Regions from separate parts of the Brevibacillus sp. genome, predicted to be linked through region 1. Evidence: riboswitches for the same ligand, from Rfam matches in the RefSeq annotation. Region 1 holds a riboswitch; the other holds the start of a gene.

What was found. A riboswitch is a leader RNA that binds a small molecule or an ion and turns the genes downstream of it on or off. The one in region 1 is predicted to bind cobalamin.
Region 2: linked by a shared signal. The riboswitch ahead of DEP07_RS14240 (energy-coupling factor ABC transporter permease) and the one ahead of nrdI (class Ib ribonucleoside-diphosphate reductase assembly flavoprotein NrdI) in region 1 are both predicted to bind cobalamin.

What each region holds. Positions count from the first base shown of each region.
Region 1 covers NZ_DOTK01000060.1:21,122-27,765, reverse strand. The annotation lists gene brnQ (branched-chain amino acid transport system II carrier protein) at 1-968, opposite strand, end outside; gene nrdF (class 1b ribonucleoside-diphosphate reductase subunit beta) at 1,397-2,350, opposite strand; gene nrdE (class 1b ribonucleoside-diphosphate reductase subunit alpha) at 2,400-4,484, opposite strand; gene nrdI (class Ib ribonucleoside-diphosphate reductase assembly flavoprotein NrdI) at 4,471-4,830, opposite strand; cobalamin riboswitch at 4,985-5,182, opposite strand; gene DEP07_RS18405 (alpha/beta hydrolase) at 5,356-6,177, shown strand; gene DEP07_RS18400 (ACT domain-containing protein) at 6,291-6,644, opposite strand, start outside.
Region 2 covers NZ_DOTK01000045.1:186,140-192,783, reverse strand. The annotation lists gene DEP07_RS14250 (GerAB/ArcD/ProY family transporter) at 1-920, opposite strand, end outside; gene DEP07_RS14245 (quinone-dependent dihydroorotate dehydrogenase) at 1,068-2,159, shown strand; cobalamin riboswitch at 2,311-2,506, shown strand; gene DEP07_RS14240 (energy-coupling factor ABC transporter permease) at 2,655-3,419, shown strand; gene DEP07_RS14235 (energy-coupling factor ABC transporter substrate-binding protein) at 3,416-3,700, shown strand; gene cbiQ (cobalt ECF transporter T component CbiQ) at 3,697-4,488, shown strand; gene DEP07_RS14225 (energy-coupling factor ABC transporter ATP-binding protein) at 4,493-5,347, shown strand; gene DEP07_RS14220 (hypothetical protein) at 5,463-5,627, shown strand; gene DEP07_RS14215 (hypothetical protein) at 5,680-5,817, opposite strand; gene DEP07_RS14210 (hypothetical protein) at 6,001-6,495, shown strand; gene DEP07_RS14205 (hypothetical protein) at 6,514-6,644, shown strand, end outside.

The DNA.
Region 1 (6,644 bases):
ACGGCAAACTTTTTATACGAGATCGCCGGAAACAGCGAATGGAAAAACGAAGAGCAAGCTGTAATGAGACCGACGCTGGTGGTCAGGCATGCGATCGTAATCATGAGGCCGAGCAAAACGGCGCCGTAAGAGCCGAAGTAGTAATTGGACACCTTGGCCAAAATTTGCGCCCCGTTTTCCAGATGACCAAGCTTCTCCACACTGGAAGCGCCCATATAGGCAAGCACCGTGTAGAAGAACGCCAGAAGTGCGCCCGCGATCATCGTTGCTTTTGCGCACGTGAGCAAAATTTGCTTTTTCGCCGTGATGCCTCTTTGCTTGATCGCATTCACGATGATGATTCCAAACACAAATGCCCCCAAAGCGTCCAAGGTTAAATAGCCGTCCTGAAAGCCTTTGTAAAACGCTTTGGACTGATAATCCGTCACAGGTGCTTGCAGCGCGCCAATCGGGAACAAAATCGCCGTCAACACAATCACGCCGATAAAAGTCAGCTTGATCGGTGTCAAGACTTTTCCGACTACATTGATAATTTTCCCAGGATTGAGAGATAACAGGCAAGCGAGTGTAAAGAACAAGACGGTGAAGACGATCAGTGGAACCGGACCAGCTTGCTCGGACAAAAATGGCTTGATTCCGATCTCAAACGAGACGTTCCCGGATCGCGGAATAGCGAAAAACGGCCCGATTGCCAAGTAGAGCAAAATCGTAAACACAAGACCAAATACCGGATGCACACGACTCGCCAACGAACGCAAATCATCCATTCCCGAATAAACCAGAGCGATAATCGCCAGCAGCGGCAGCCCGACTCCCGTCACCAGGAAGCCCGCATTGGCCGTCCATACGTTCGTTCCAGCCATTTGCCCCAGCATTGGTGGAAAAATCAGATTCCCCGCTCCGAAGAACAGAGCGAACAGCATAAAGCCGATGATGAGGATGAACGAAGAAGAACCTTTTTGATGCATGACACAAACCCTCCTGTAATTCCAAAGCAAAGGTGCTTTTCAGCAACCCTCTGATTAGTGAAAAAATTCACACAATCACTCCGCCCGCTCATGCCCCAACAACCGGGATCAGATCGAGCGGGAATAATTGTCAGATAAATCAGTCGACCAAATCGGTAATCGATGACCAGATCGCTTCTCGCTTGCCACTTCCGCGCTGATCACGATTCTATCTGGACAACCAGAAGTAAAACAGCTCGTTACGTCATTTATTTATAACATAAATATAAATGAAAAGATATTGAAAATAGGCGATTCATTTCCTTCCCATCTATTAAAATATTATTTATCGAGCAAACCTCACGTGTATTCTACTGACGCATTTTTGGATCGGAATCGAAAAAAGACTGCCAATGAGCGGCAGTCTTTTTAAACATACGTTTAACTTTTTACTCAAAGCGGAAATCATCATCTGTCAGCGGCTCGACGTTGAGCGTGCGGACATAGCCATTTCCTTTTTTCGAGAAGAAATCATGCTGCTTCGTATGCGTCCGAATCCCGTTCAAAACAATCGGATTGACTTCTTCCTCCGGGAAGAACGGGTCCAGTCCCAGGTTCATCAACGCTTTGTTCGCGTTGTAACGCACGTAAGCCAGCACTTCGTCCGCCAAGCCAATTTCCGTATATAGAGACACGGTATACGCCTCTTCGTTCTCATGCAGCTCGTGCAGCAACGCGTACAGCTCCTCTTTCACAGCTGTCTGCTCGACGACGCTGAGGCGTTGATACACTTCTTGCGCAAGCACGCCGACATACAGGCCGTGAATGCTTTCGTCGCGCACAATCAGGTCGATGATCTCGCCACTGCTCGTCATCTTGCCCTGTCCAGCCAAAAAGAGCGGGTAGAAGAAGCCGCTGTAAAACAAATAGCTTTCCAGAAAAACAGAGGCAACCATCGCCATGTACAAGTCTTTCGCTGTCTCGATGCTTTGATAGCGTTGCGAGATCAACGCCGCTTTCTTTTGCAGATGCGGATTGCGCTCCACCCAGGCAAAAATCTCGTCGATTTCTTCGGTGGCAGCCAAAGTCGTGAAAATGCTGCTGTAAGACTTGGCGTGAATTTGCTCCATCATGCCCATGAAAGCCAGGACGGCTTTTCGCTGCAATCCGTCCACATGCTCCATGATTTTCGGCATTCCGACGCCGCCTTGCACCGTATCGAGCAAGGTAAGGCCACCCAGCACTTTTTTATACGTGTCCCGCTCGGTAGCGCTCAGCTCCATCCAGGACATTTTGTCGTCCGACAGCGGAATCTCGTCATCGGTCCAGAACTGCATGATGTTCTGATTCCAAAACGTCATCGTAAAATCGTCGTCCGGCCTGTTCCAATTGACTGCTTTCATAAGGCGTTCCTCTTCTCTATCAACTTGTTCCAATGACCTACATCTGTTGTTAAACGGCGCAGCTAATGCACTCTTCTACCGTCAGATGCTTGGTGCGCGTGTAGTAGAGCGACTTCAAGCCTTTTTTCGCCGCGTAAATATAGTAGCGAGCCAGCTCTCTTGTCGAGATGTTGCTGTTGACGTGCAGCACGGTAGAAATCCCTTGATCCACATGCTCCTGGATTTCGGCAATCAGATCGATGACTTTGAACTGGTCGATCACATAGGCAGACTTGTAGTAAAAATAGTTCTCTTGCGTCAAGTACGGCATCGGGTAATACGTGGTCGAGTTCGCATACGTTCTCGTCTCGATATGCTCCACGATCGGCATTACGCTCGATGTCGCATTCTGAATGTAGGAAATGCTCTGTGTCGGAGCAATCGCCAGACGATAGGCGTGATACAGCCCGTTCTCCTGCACTTTTTGCTTGAGAGAAGCCCAGTCCTCTGGCGTCGGAATGTGCACGCCCTCGAACAGCTGCTTGCCTTTTTCCGTACGCGGACGGTAATCGGTTGCGAGATATTTGTCAAAATAAGTGCCCTTGGCGTACTCCGACTGCTCAAAGCCCATGAAGGTTTCCCCTTTTGCCTTGGCAATCTCGGCGCTCATCTCCAGCGAGTAAAAGTTCATCATCATGAAGAACGTGCGGGCAAAATCTTTTGCTTCTTCACTCTCATACGCGATTTTGTTTTTCGCGAGGTAGCCGTTGAGGTTCATCGCACCCAATCCGACAGAATGCAGCTCGCGGTTCGCTTTTTGCACGCCCGGCGCATTTTCCACACGGGTTACATCGCTGACGGACGTAATCGCTTCGATGCCTTCGCGCACGGATTCACGGATTTTTTTGTGCTCCATCACGTTGACGATGTTCAGGGAAGCCAGATTGCAACTGATGTCGCGGCGGATAATGTCTTCCTCGCCGTAATTCGTGATCGTGGTAGTCTCCTGCAACTGGAAAATTTCCGTGCACAGGTTGGACATTTTGACCGCTCCAATATCTTTGAGCGCGTGGTTTTTGTTCGCATTCGTCTTGTTCATGATGTACGGATAGCCCGATTCCATCTGGATCATCGCGATCTTGGTAAGCATCTCGCGGGCGCTCATGACGATCTTTTTCTTGATGCGCTCGTTTGCGACCAGCTCGTCGTACATCTGATCGAGATCCAGATCATCCAGATGAACGCCGTATTCCTTGTAGACCGAGTAAGGAGCGAACACGGTCAGAGGCTTGTTCTCCTCTGCCAGCTTGTAAAACACATTCGGCACAATCAGGCCGATCGACAATGTCTTGATCCGCGATTTTTCGTCAGCGTTGATCTTTTTGCAATCGAGAAACTCGTTGATGTCCCAACCAAAAATGTTGTAATAAGCTGCCCCGGAGCCTTTGCGCTGTCCCATCTGATCGGCGTAGGAAAACGCATCTTCCAAAAGCTTGAGTACAGGCATGACGCCTTTGGCTGCGCCCTCGACGCCTTTGATCGGCTCTCCCCGCCCGCGAAGCTTGGACAGATTGACCGCTACGCCGCCGCCGATTTTCGAGAGCTGCATGCAAGTTCCGAGCACGTAGTTGATCGAGTTCAGGGAGTCGTCCATTTCCAGCAAGAAGCAGGAGACCATTTCCCCGCGGCGGCTTTTCCCTGCATTGAGGAATGTCGGTGTAGCCGGCTGGAGACGCTGTTCCATCATGGAAACAGTCAGGCGCTTCGCAAGCTCGAAGTCTCCGCGGCCGAGCGAGAGAGCAACAATCGCTACCCGATCCGGGTACTGTTCCAAATACGTGGACTTGTCGTCCGTTTTCAGAGCGTAGTCTTTGTAAAACTTGGAGATGGCCATGTACGACGCGAATTGAAAACCAGTGTCATGCGCCAGTCGGAAAACTTCGTCGACCTGTTCAACGGTGTAGTCCTCATACACATTTTCATAAAAATCATGCTGGATCAAATAGTCCATCCGCTCTTTGACACTGTTGAAGGTCATGGTCTTCGCCTGCACTTCCTCCATGAAGACGGCGACTGCCTCTCTGTCTTTTTCCAATTGGTAAAACCCGTCGTTTCCACGCTGCATTAGTTGGTTGTTCAATTCAATGTGCCGCAATTGCTGCCACCCCACTCGTAAATTGTTCCACGTCACGGCCGGTACCGGACAATTCAAACTTGGAAATCACCGGAACGCCATACTGGATCGCGATTGTATCTGCGCTTTTGGCAAAGCTGGTGCCCCAGTTGCGATTGCCGCTGGCAGACACTCCGCGCAAATAGACATGATTTCGCTTCAGGAAACGGTCCACCTTCTCTGGCACCTGCCCGAAGCCTGTCGTGTACGTCACCAGGATGAACGGCTCGTCTAGCACCATCTCCGGATCGATTTCCACGCGCGGCAGATCGATTTTGTTTACGAATCGTCTCACGTTTCCTGTTTTTGAATCAAAAGCGATTATCATGTCCCTCATCCTTTACTGCAATTGTATACTTTTTAGCCAAAGTAAAAGCGCATTCGACGCCAAAATGTCGAATGCGCATGATGATTCCCATCGTATCCATTCAGCATGACAAACGAATGGAGCGCTCGAACACTTCCCTATCTTCCGTAGGTTACACAGTGCTTGCAGTCAGGCAGGTCTCCTGGCTTGGGGTCATTGCTCCATTTGGCCTTCCCGATTGGCTCAATCAGTGGCGATCACAAGCAAATGGAACTCTCTCATCACAGTGGCGGGACCGCGTCGGAATCTCACCGACTTCCCTATTAAGTCTACCAAATATAGCGTGGTAAACACCTGTCCGCATCAATATGTAGTTGGTAAAACTTACTTTACCTCAATATATCGTAGGAGTCAAGCTTGGCATGTTCAATTTTCGTAGTGATAATCTCTCTCATTTCTCTATTGCCAATCTCTGGTTTTCGTCCATATAATAAGTTTCGTGTACATAAAAGTTAACGCCTACGGACGAATGGAGAGTGACCCATGATGGACAGTACGACTTACGAGGCAGTAGCGATTCCCCGTTCCCAAACGAGAAAAATAACATACAACGATCGTACGTTCCACCTATTTGTGAGCACGCCAGACACAGCCCCGCCGCCAACAGGCTTTCCTGTCATCTATTTGCTGGACGCCAACTCGGTTTTCGGCACGATGACCGAAGCCATTCGCCTGCAATGCCGCGCTCCTGAAAAAACAGGCGTGCAACCAGCCATCGTCGTCGGCATCGGCTATCCGACGGAAGCGCCTTTCCATCCGTCCCGCTACTACGACTTCACGCATGTCGTTCCGCAAGACGAGCTGCCCGCTCATCCGCGCGGCGGAGAATGGCCGGAAATGGGCGGCGCCGAAAGGTTTCTTTCGTTTATCGAGAAAACGGTGAAGCCTGCTATCGAAAAAGATTTTCCTATCGATCGTACCCGCCAGACGATCTTCGGTCATTCTCTCGGCGGCTTGCTGGTGCTGCACGCCCTGTTGACGCGGCCGCACGAGTACCAATGCTATATCGCCGGCAGCCCGTCCATTCACTGGAACGAAAGCGTCCTGCTCGAAGAAGAGCGGCGCTTGCCTGAACGGCTTACAGACGAGCTGAAAGTCAGAGCGCTCCTGACGATCGGGGAACTGGAGAACGACGGGCGCTTCCACGTCAACGTCAAAGCTGAGGCCATGGCAAAAAGGCTGTCCGCTCTCGGCACAGGTCAGATACAAGCCACGTTCCGTCAATTCCCGGACGAAAATCACACCTCTGTCTTGCACGTCCTGATCAGCCACGCGATCCGCTTCGCTTCCAAAACCGCTGCCCGCTAACCAGGGCAGCTTTTTCTTTTCCCAAAACCGGCCAACAACCGCTCCACGCACGCAAAAAACCGCCCATACGAAACATATGAGCGGTCATGCACGCATTTCTGCTCTTTTTCGGCTTACTGGAGGGACAACACCTTGTTGATCTGCGGCAGCTCTTCAATCGCCGCTACAACTGTTGGCGTAATCTCTTCATCCGTGACGCAAACAAGCAGGGCGTTCTTCCCTTTTTGCTCGCGCGACACGTTCAGCTTGGAAATATTGATTTCGTGGTCAGCCAGTTTGCGGGATACGTCGTAAATGACCCCGGGATAGTCGGTATGGTGTACCAAAAGACCGTGACCGCCCGGCGGAATCCGACAGGCGCAGTAATTGATCTCACTGATGTACACCTCGCGCCAGTCCTGGGCGAATGTATATTTGTTCGCGCCCACGCGCAAATTCGCCAAATGGTTGGCGTATTCGCCAGAGCT
Region 2 (6,644 bases), on a different contig from region 1:
ACGAACATGACGTATTTTCTTTGCTTTTTCGTGCGCAGGACGAGCAGCTCCCCGAGCAGCAGCAAGCAAAGCGTAATGCGGATAAACGACCCGGACAGCCACTGGAAAATCGAGAAAAACTCCATGTTCTCGATGTCTTTGCCGATCGTCAAAAGCCGCCATTGCTCAAAGGCGGGAAACCGCTGGCGCGTCGATTCCACAGGCCCGAACTCGGCGATGGCTCCTGTAAGCGGACTGAGGGTCAGTACCAGGACGATCGCGATCATGATGATATAGTGGACGGCGCGAAGCGGTTTGCGAATGTGGTGTTGCAGCAAAAGCAACAGGAACAGCTCGGTAAATCCTCCTCCTACAAACACCATGGCGTGCAGGGTGGGCATAAGCCCGTTCTGGAACAGCGGCAAAAGCTGGGTATAATCTTTTTTGGGAATGTTGCCAAACGCGACGAACATGCCCAATAACGAAACGGCAGGCAGCAGGATGCCGGAAGTAATGCCGACAGAAGCTATGCCGCCGTAAGAGGCGAACACGCACAAAATGATCAGGGCAAGCGCTGTCACCCATTCCGGTGTCTGCGGCAAATAGTTGACGGTAGTCCATGTTTGCGTATCGATTAAATTGACGAGGGCCATCAAGTACAGGCAAAGGATGATCGGGGCGAGGAGTAGATGCCGGACGGTTTTTCCTGATCGCAAAAGAAGCCACTGGGACAGCGACATCTGTCTGATCCGTCTATTGATGAAAAACAGGGCGTATGCCCAAACGGCAAAGGGGATGGCGCCAATAATGACGCTCAGCCAGGCATCGCGCCCAGCTTTGCTGAGCAGCAGAGGAATAAGGGTAACATGGTTGGTTATTCCGATTGAGAGCATCATGACCATGATCGCTTGGCCAATCCCGATTTTTCCGTCTGCTTTCATGAAACATACGTCCCCTTTTAAATCGCTGGTTTTGTTATAGTTTGTCTGCTCGACTGGAAATATGTATCGCGTATAAAGGTTAGCCCACGAGAAACAAAGTGTGGTATTCTACAATGAGGTAAAAATGGAGTAAGGAGTGCAGCCGGGATGTATAAGCTCATAAGAAAATATCTGTTCCAGATGGATACGGAAGAGATTCATGAAAAAACGGTTGGTGCCTTGAAGCTGATGGAAGATTCTGCTCCGGGAAAAAGCTTGCTCAGAATGATGTTCCAGTTGAAGGACGAGCGTCTGGCGACAAAGCTGTGGGGAATGACTTTTCCCAATCCGGTAGGACTCGCCGCCGGTTTTGACAAAAATGCCGAAGTATATCATGCGCTCGGTGCGCTCGGGTTCGGCTTTGTGGAAATCGGGACTTTGACGCCGCAGGGACAGCCTGGCAATCCGAGGCCCCGCTTGTTCCGTTTGCCTGAACACGAAGCAGTGATCAACCGAATGGGCTTCAACAACCACGGTGCGTATTTGGCTTCGCAGCATCTGGTAGATTACGCTTATTCCGATGTTCCGATCGGGATCAATATTGGCAAAAACAAAGTCACTCCTAATGAGGAAGCGGCTTCTGACTATATCAAGTGTCTGGACATGCTCTATGCGTACGGCCATTATTTCGTCATTAACATCAGCTCGCCGAACACGCCGAATTTGCGCGACTTGCAGGAGACAGAAAGCATGCGCCAGCTGGTGCGGGCGATACGCGAGAAAGCGGCTGAGCTGGAAGCGCGCGGCATTCAGAAAAAACCGATTTTGCTCAAAGTAGCTCCAGACATGTCTGACGAGCATATGCGCGATGTCGTGCAAGGGGCTGTGGCGGAAGGCATTTCCGGGATTATTGCCACCAATACGACACTGTCGCGGGAAGCTGTTCAAGGGCATCGGTACGCCGAGGAAGCGGGCGGTTTGAGCGGAAAGCCGCTGACAGAGCGATCGACAGCGTGGGTGAAAGAGATTTATCAGGAAGTCGGAGGCAAAGTGCCGATTATCGGTGTCGGAGGCATTTTTACCGGAGAAGACGCCTATCAGAAAATACGCGCGGGCGCCAGCCTGGTTCAGGTTTATACTGGCATGATTTATCAAGGGCCTGGCATTTCGAAGCAGATCAACAAGCAATTGCTCAAGCTGATGCAGCGGGACGGCTTTTCCCACATCAGCGAAGCGGTTGGCGTGGACGCGAAAGCGTAGAATCAAAAACGTAGAACCAAAAACAAGGCTCGTGCAGTCAATGACATTCGCCAAAAGGTCATCGGTTGCAGGAGCCTTTTGATAATAAGCTTTACGCTGGATTGGGCGATTGAGTATAATAATGTAGGACAAGCAAGAACTGTCAAACAATTGGATATTGTCGGCAATAGGTGCCTTTGTGTGCATAAGCACGAAGGGTAACAGGGAATCGGGTGAAAGTCCCGAGCGGTCCCGCCACTGTAATCAGGGAGTTCTCTTTGATGAAGTTCCACTCATATTCATATGGGGAAGGACAAAGAGCGCATCGATCTGAAAGCCAGGAGACCTACCTACTTGCCACACCCTGGAGACCTTCGCGGAAAGGAGCGGTGAATACGGAGCAATTGGACAGAAGTTCATGTCTATTGTTTTGTGCGCATACCTCGTCTGCTATCGGATGGGGCTTTTTTGATTGGAAAAAACGGTAAAAAGAACAGCAAAGGAGGAGAAGTTGCCTTGAATCGATCACGCTTTGTCTCGACCTGTTTATTGATTGCGGGCTTTGTTCTTTATTTTCTCGTAAATGAACCGCAAACTTCTTACGCGATGCACATTATGGAAGGGTATTTGCCGCTGTCGTGGGCGTTGTTCTGGTGGGTAGTATTTATTCCGTTCTTCATTCTTGGCATTCGTTCGTTAAACAAAATCGTCAAAGAACACCCGCAAATGAAGCTGCTTATTGGCGTATCAGGTGCCTTTGCTTTCGTGCTGTCTGCTTTGAAAATTCCTTCGGTGACGGGAAGCAGCTCCCATCCTACCGGAACAGGACTTGGGGCGATCATGTTCGGCCCGTGGGTGATGTCTGTGCTGGGCAGTCTGGTGCTGTTGTTCCAAGCCTTGCTGTTGGCGCATGGCGGATTGACCACGCTTGGCGCCAACGCCGTTTCGATGGCGGTTGTCGGGCCGATGGTGGCTTACGGGGTGTACCGCCTGATTGTCCGTGCCAACGGAGGACAACGTTTGGCTGTCTTCGCTGCGGCAGCTCTTGCTGACCTGGCGACTTATGTAGTGACATCTGTTCAGTTGGCGCTGGCTTTTCCGGCTGAGTCTGGCGGGGTATTGGCTTCTTTCGCCAAGTTCGCTGGCATTTTTGCCATCACACAAATTACGTTGGCGATCAGCGAGGGGCTTCTGACCGTGCTCGTCTGGAACTGGCTTCAATCTTACAATGCAAAAGAGCTGGCGGAGCTGCGCTTGCTGAAACGGGAGGAATCGCTGTGAAAAAAGGAATGAACTGGCTGCTGCTCCTGGGTGTCGTCGTGCTTGCGATCGTGCCGTTGCTTTTGGTGCAGGACTCGGAGTTCGGCGGAGCGGACGGAGCGGCAGAGGAAGCGATCAAGGAGATTGCCCCTGCGTACGAGCCGTGGTTCCAGCCGCTGCTTGAACCGCCAGGAGGCGAGACGGAGAGCTTGCTGTTTGCCGTGCAAGCGGCATTGGGAGCGGGCATTGTCGGCTATGCGATGGGCTTGTACAAAGGTCGGCTGGATAAAAACAAAAAATGAACTGGCAGCAGCTTGACTCTCTTTCGTATCAAAACCGTCTGAGATTTTTGCCGCCGGAACACAAGCTTCTGTTTGCGAGCGCGTTGATTTTGCTCGTTTTGACAGGACATGAGTGGTTGCAAATGGCGATTTGCATTTGGATGGGAGTATGGGTGATCGGATATGCCCGTATTCCCGTCCGTTTCTATTTCGGATTTCTTCTTTTGTCTCTCTCGTTCTTTGTTTTGGGTTTGCCTGCACTTCTGTTGGAAGCGACAAGGGCGGAGACAGCTCCTGTGACTCAGATGGCAGTGGCGTGGCATGTCGGCCCTTATTTGATTTACGTTCCAGCGAGCGCCATCAGCAAGGTGTGGGTGCTGTTTTGGCGAACGATGGCCAGCCTTGCCTGCTTTTCCTTTATTTTGTTTACGGTGCCGTTTGCCGAGATTTTGCAGGTGTTGCGCAAGCTGCGGCTTCCGGTCATCGTTACGGATTTGCTGATGATTATGTACCGCTTTATTTTCGTGTTGCTCGGCGTCTCCCATCAGTTGTGGATTGCTCAGCGCTCGCGTGGCGGGCACCGGGGATTTCGCGCGACGATGCGCGACATCGGCGGTCTGGCTGCCCAGCTGTTCGTCAGGGCGATGCGCAAATACGATGCGTTGTACAAAGGGATGGCAGCCAGAGGCTTCGGGGAAAGCTTGCAGGTGCTTTCTTTGCATAGTCATTCCCGCTCCAGACGATATGAATGGGAGTCGATAGCAGGCTGTGTTCTGCTGATTTTGCTGGAGTGGTGGACAGGGGGATAATGCTTTGACATCATGGCTGTTGGAATTTGCTGACGTGCACTACGCCTATCCGGGTGGCCGCGGCCCTGTGCTGCGCGGACTGTCCCTGGGCATTCCAGAAGGGAAAAAATGCGCGCTGCTCGGACGAAACGGTTGCGGCAAATCTACTTTGTTTTTGCACGGGAACGGGATCATCCAGCCGCAGCAAGGGCAAGTGAGCTGGAAAGGGACGCCGCTCAGCTACAAACGCGCTGCCTTGCAGGAGATGACGCAAAAAGTCGGTCTTGTCTTCCAGGACCCGGAGCACCAACTGATCGCCAGTACCGTAGCGGAGGATGTATCCTACGGGCTGTGCAACCGGAACCTGCCGGCGGACGTGATTCGCCAAAAGGTACAGGCGATTCTTCAGGCGTTCGGGATGACTGAGCTTGCTGACGTGCCGATTCATCACCTGAGCCTGGGGCAAAAGCGTCGACTGGCTTTGGCCGGGGTCATGGTGCTGGAACCGGAGCTGTTGCTTTTGGATGAGCCTACGGCGTATCTCGACCGCTATCAGACGCGAAATCTTTTGCGCGAGCTTGATGCGATTCACCAAAACGGGACGACGGTGCTAATGGCGACGCATGATATGGATATCGCGTTTGAGTGGGCGGAATGGATTTGCGTGATGGACGCGGGCAAACTCGTATTTGCCGGAGAGCCGCAAGAGGCATTGGCACAAAGGGAGCTGCTGGAAAGCCTGCATCTCGGCATGCCGCTCATCGCTGACGTGTGGGAAGCTTTGCCGCAGGAATGGCGACAAGAAGCTGGAGAGCGCGTCCCTTGTTCGCTGGAGGAATTGAAAAAGCGTCTGCTGACTGGACAGGTTGCTGTCCGTTAGCGACGGAGAAGCGGTCGCGCTGGCGGCCGTTTTTTGTTGTGCGCGATTTCTTGACGCATGGCAAGAACAATCCAAGGGTATTCTATCCGTAAAATTCCTTTTGGAGGTATCCCTGATGGAGCACGATTCGTTGATGAGTTCTTCGCTTGCTGGCGAGGAGCAACAAGAGTTTCCCGAGAAGGTCAAAGATCAGCTCATGTTCAACGTGTTGGAAAAGGAAATGACGACCGAAGAAAAGGAAAAGAAAGCGAAAGACGAATATTTGACAGGAAAATCGTAGTCATTACCGAAAGGTCCTTCTCGGCTAACAAGAACGAGAGGGGCTTTTTTGCTCAGTTGTTGTTCCCTTTGTCTTCTTTTTCTTGCCGTTCTTTCAAAATGGACAAGAAGGCCAAGAAATCGCCCAGCAGAACCACAACGGCCGCCATCAACGCCAGGTCTTCCGCAGAAAAACCACTGTTCTGCTTCATGGTTCAGCCTCTCTTCCATAGGTTATCTGTCCCTTGTATCATATGCGGAGCCGTTCGGACGGAAATGGGTATACGCACAACTTTGCCATCTTGAGAAATGTCGGCCGGATTTTGTAGGGAAATGTCTGTTTTTAGCGAATAAAAGAGAATGGACCTACTTAAAACGGGAGAAGTGGTGAGATTGTGATTTCAGCTTTGAATAAGACGCTCTGTGTTCAGCAGCTTGTGGAGAAATTGAGAGAAAAAGAGCTTGTCCACGTTTCCATCTTTGACTTGAAGGAAACGAACAAAGCTTTGTATGAATATGTGCATCAGTTGAGCAGCTCCATCGCGATCATTCCAACCACGATCGATTCTGTGATTACAGGTGTCATCCGCTTCAAGGAGGGCTATTTCATCACGCTCGGCATGCTGATCTGGAAGGACGCAACCCAGAAAGGCCCGTTCAAGGAAGGGACTTTTCTGTTTTACAAGCGCGACGACAGCGATTCGCTGGACGAGTGTATCCATATCACCAACTCCATTGAAAACCACAACCTGATGGAAAGCTTGTTTTTCGCGTGCTGTGAGAGCAAGGGCGACGATCTGGTGCTGAAATATTCGCATATCGAGCATGCCATCCAATATGGAGAGACGTATCGGGAACTGAAGGAGCAGTGGAAAAAGGGATTTGCTTGATCATGGAGGTTAATGGGAATGTTGGACTTTGGTGCTGTCGCTTTTGACTGGGTATCTTTTTTCTTGGATTTGATTTTGATTGGGATGCCAGTAGGAATTGTTACTTATTTTGCCGTTTGGTCTAGTTTTCGCAAGAAGCTGGCTGAGCT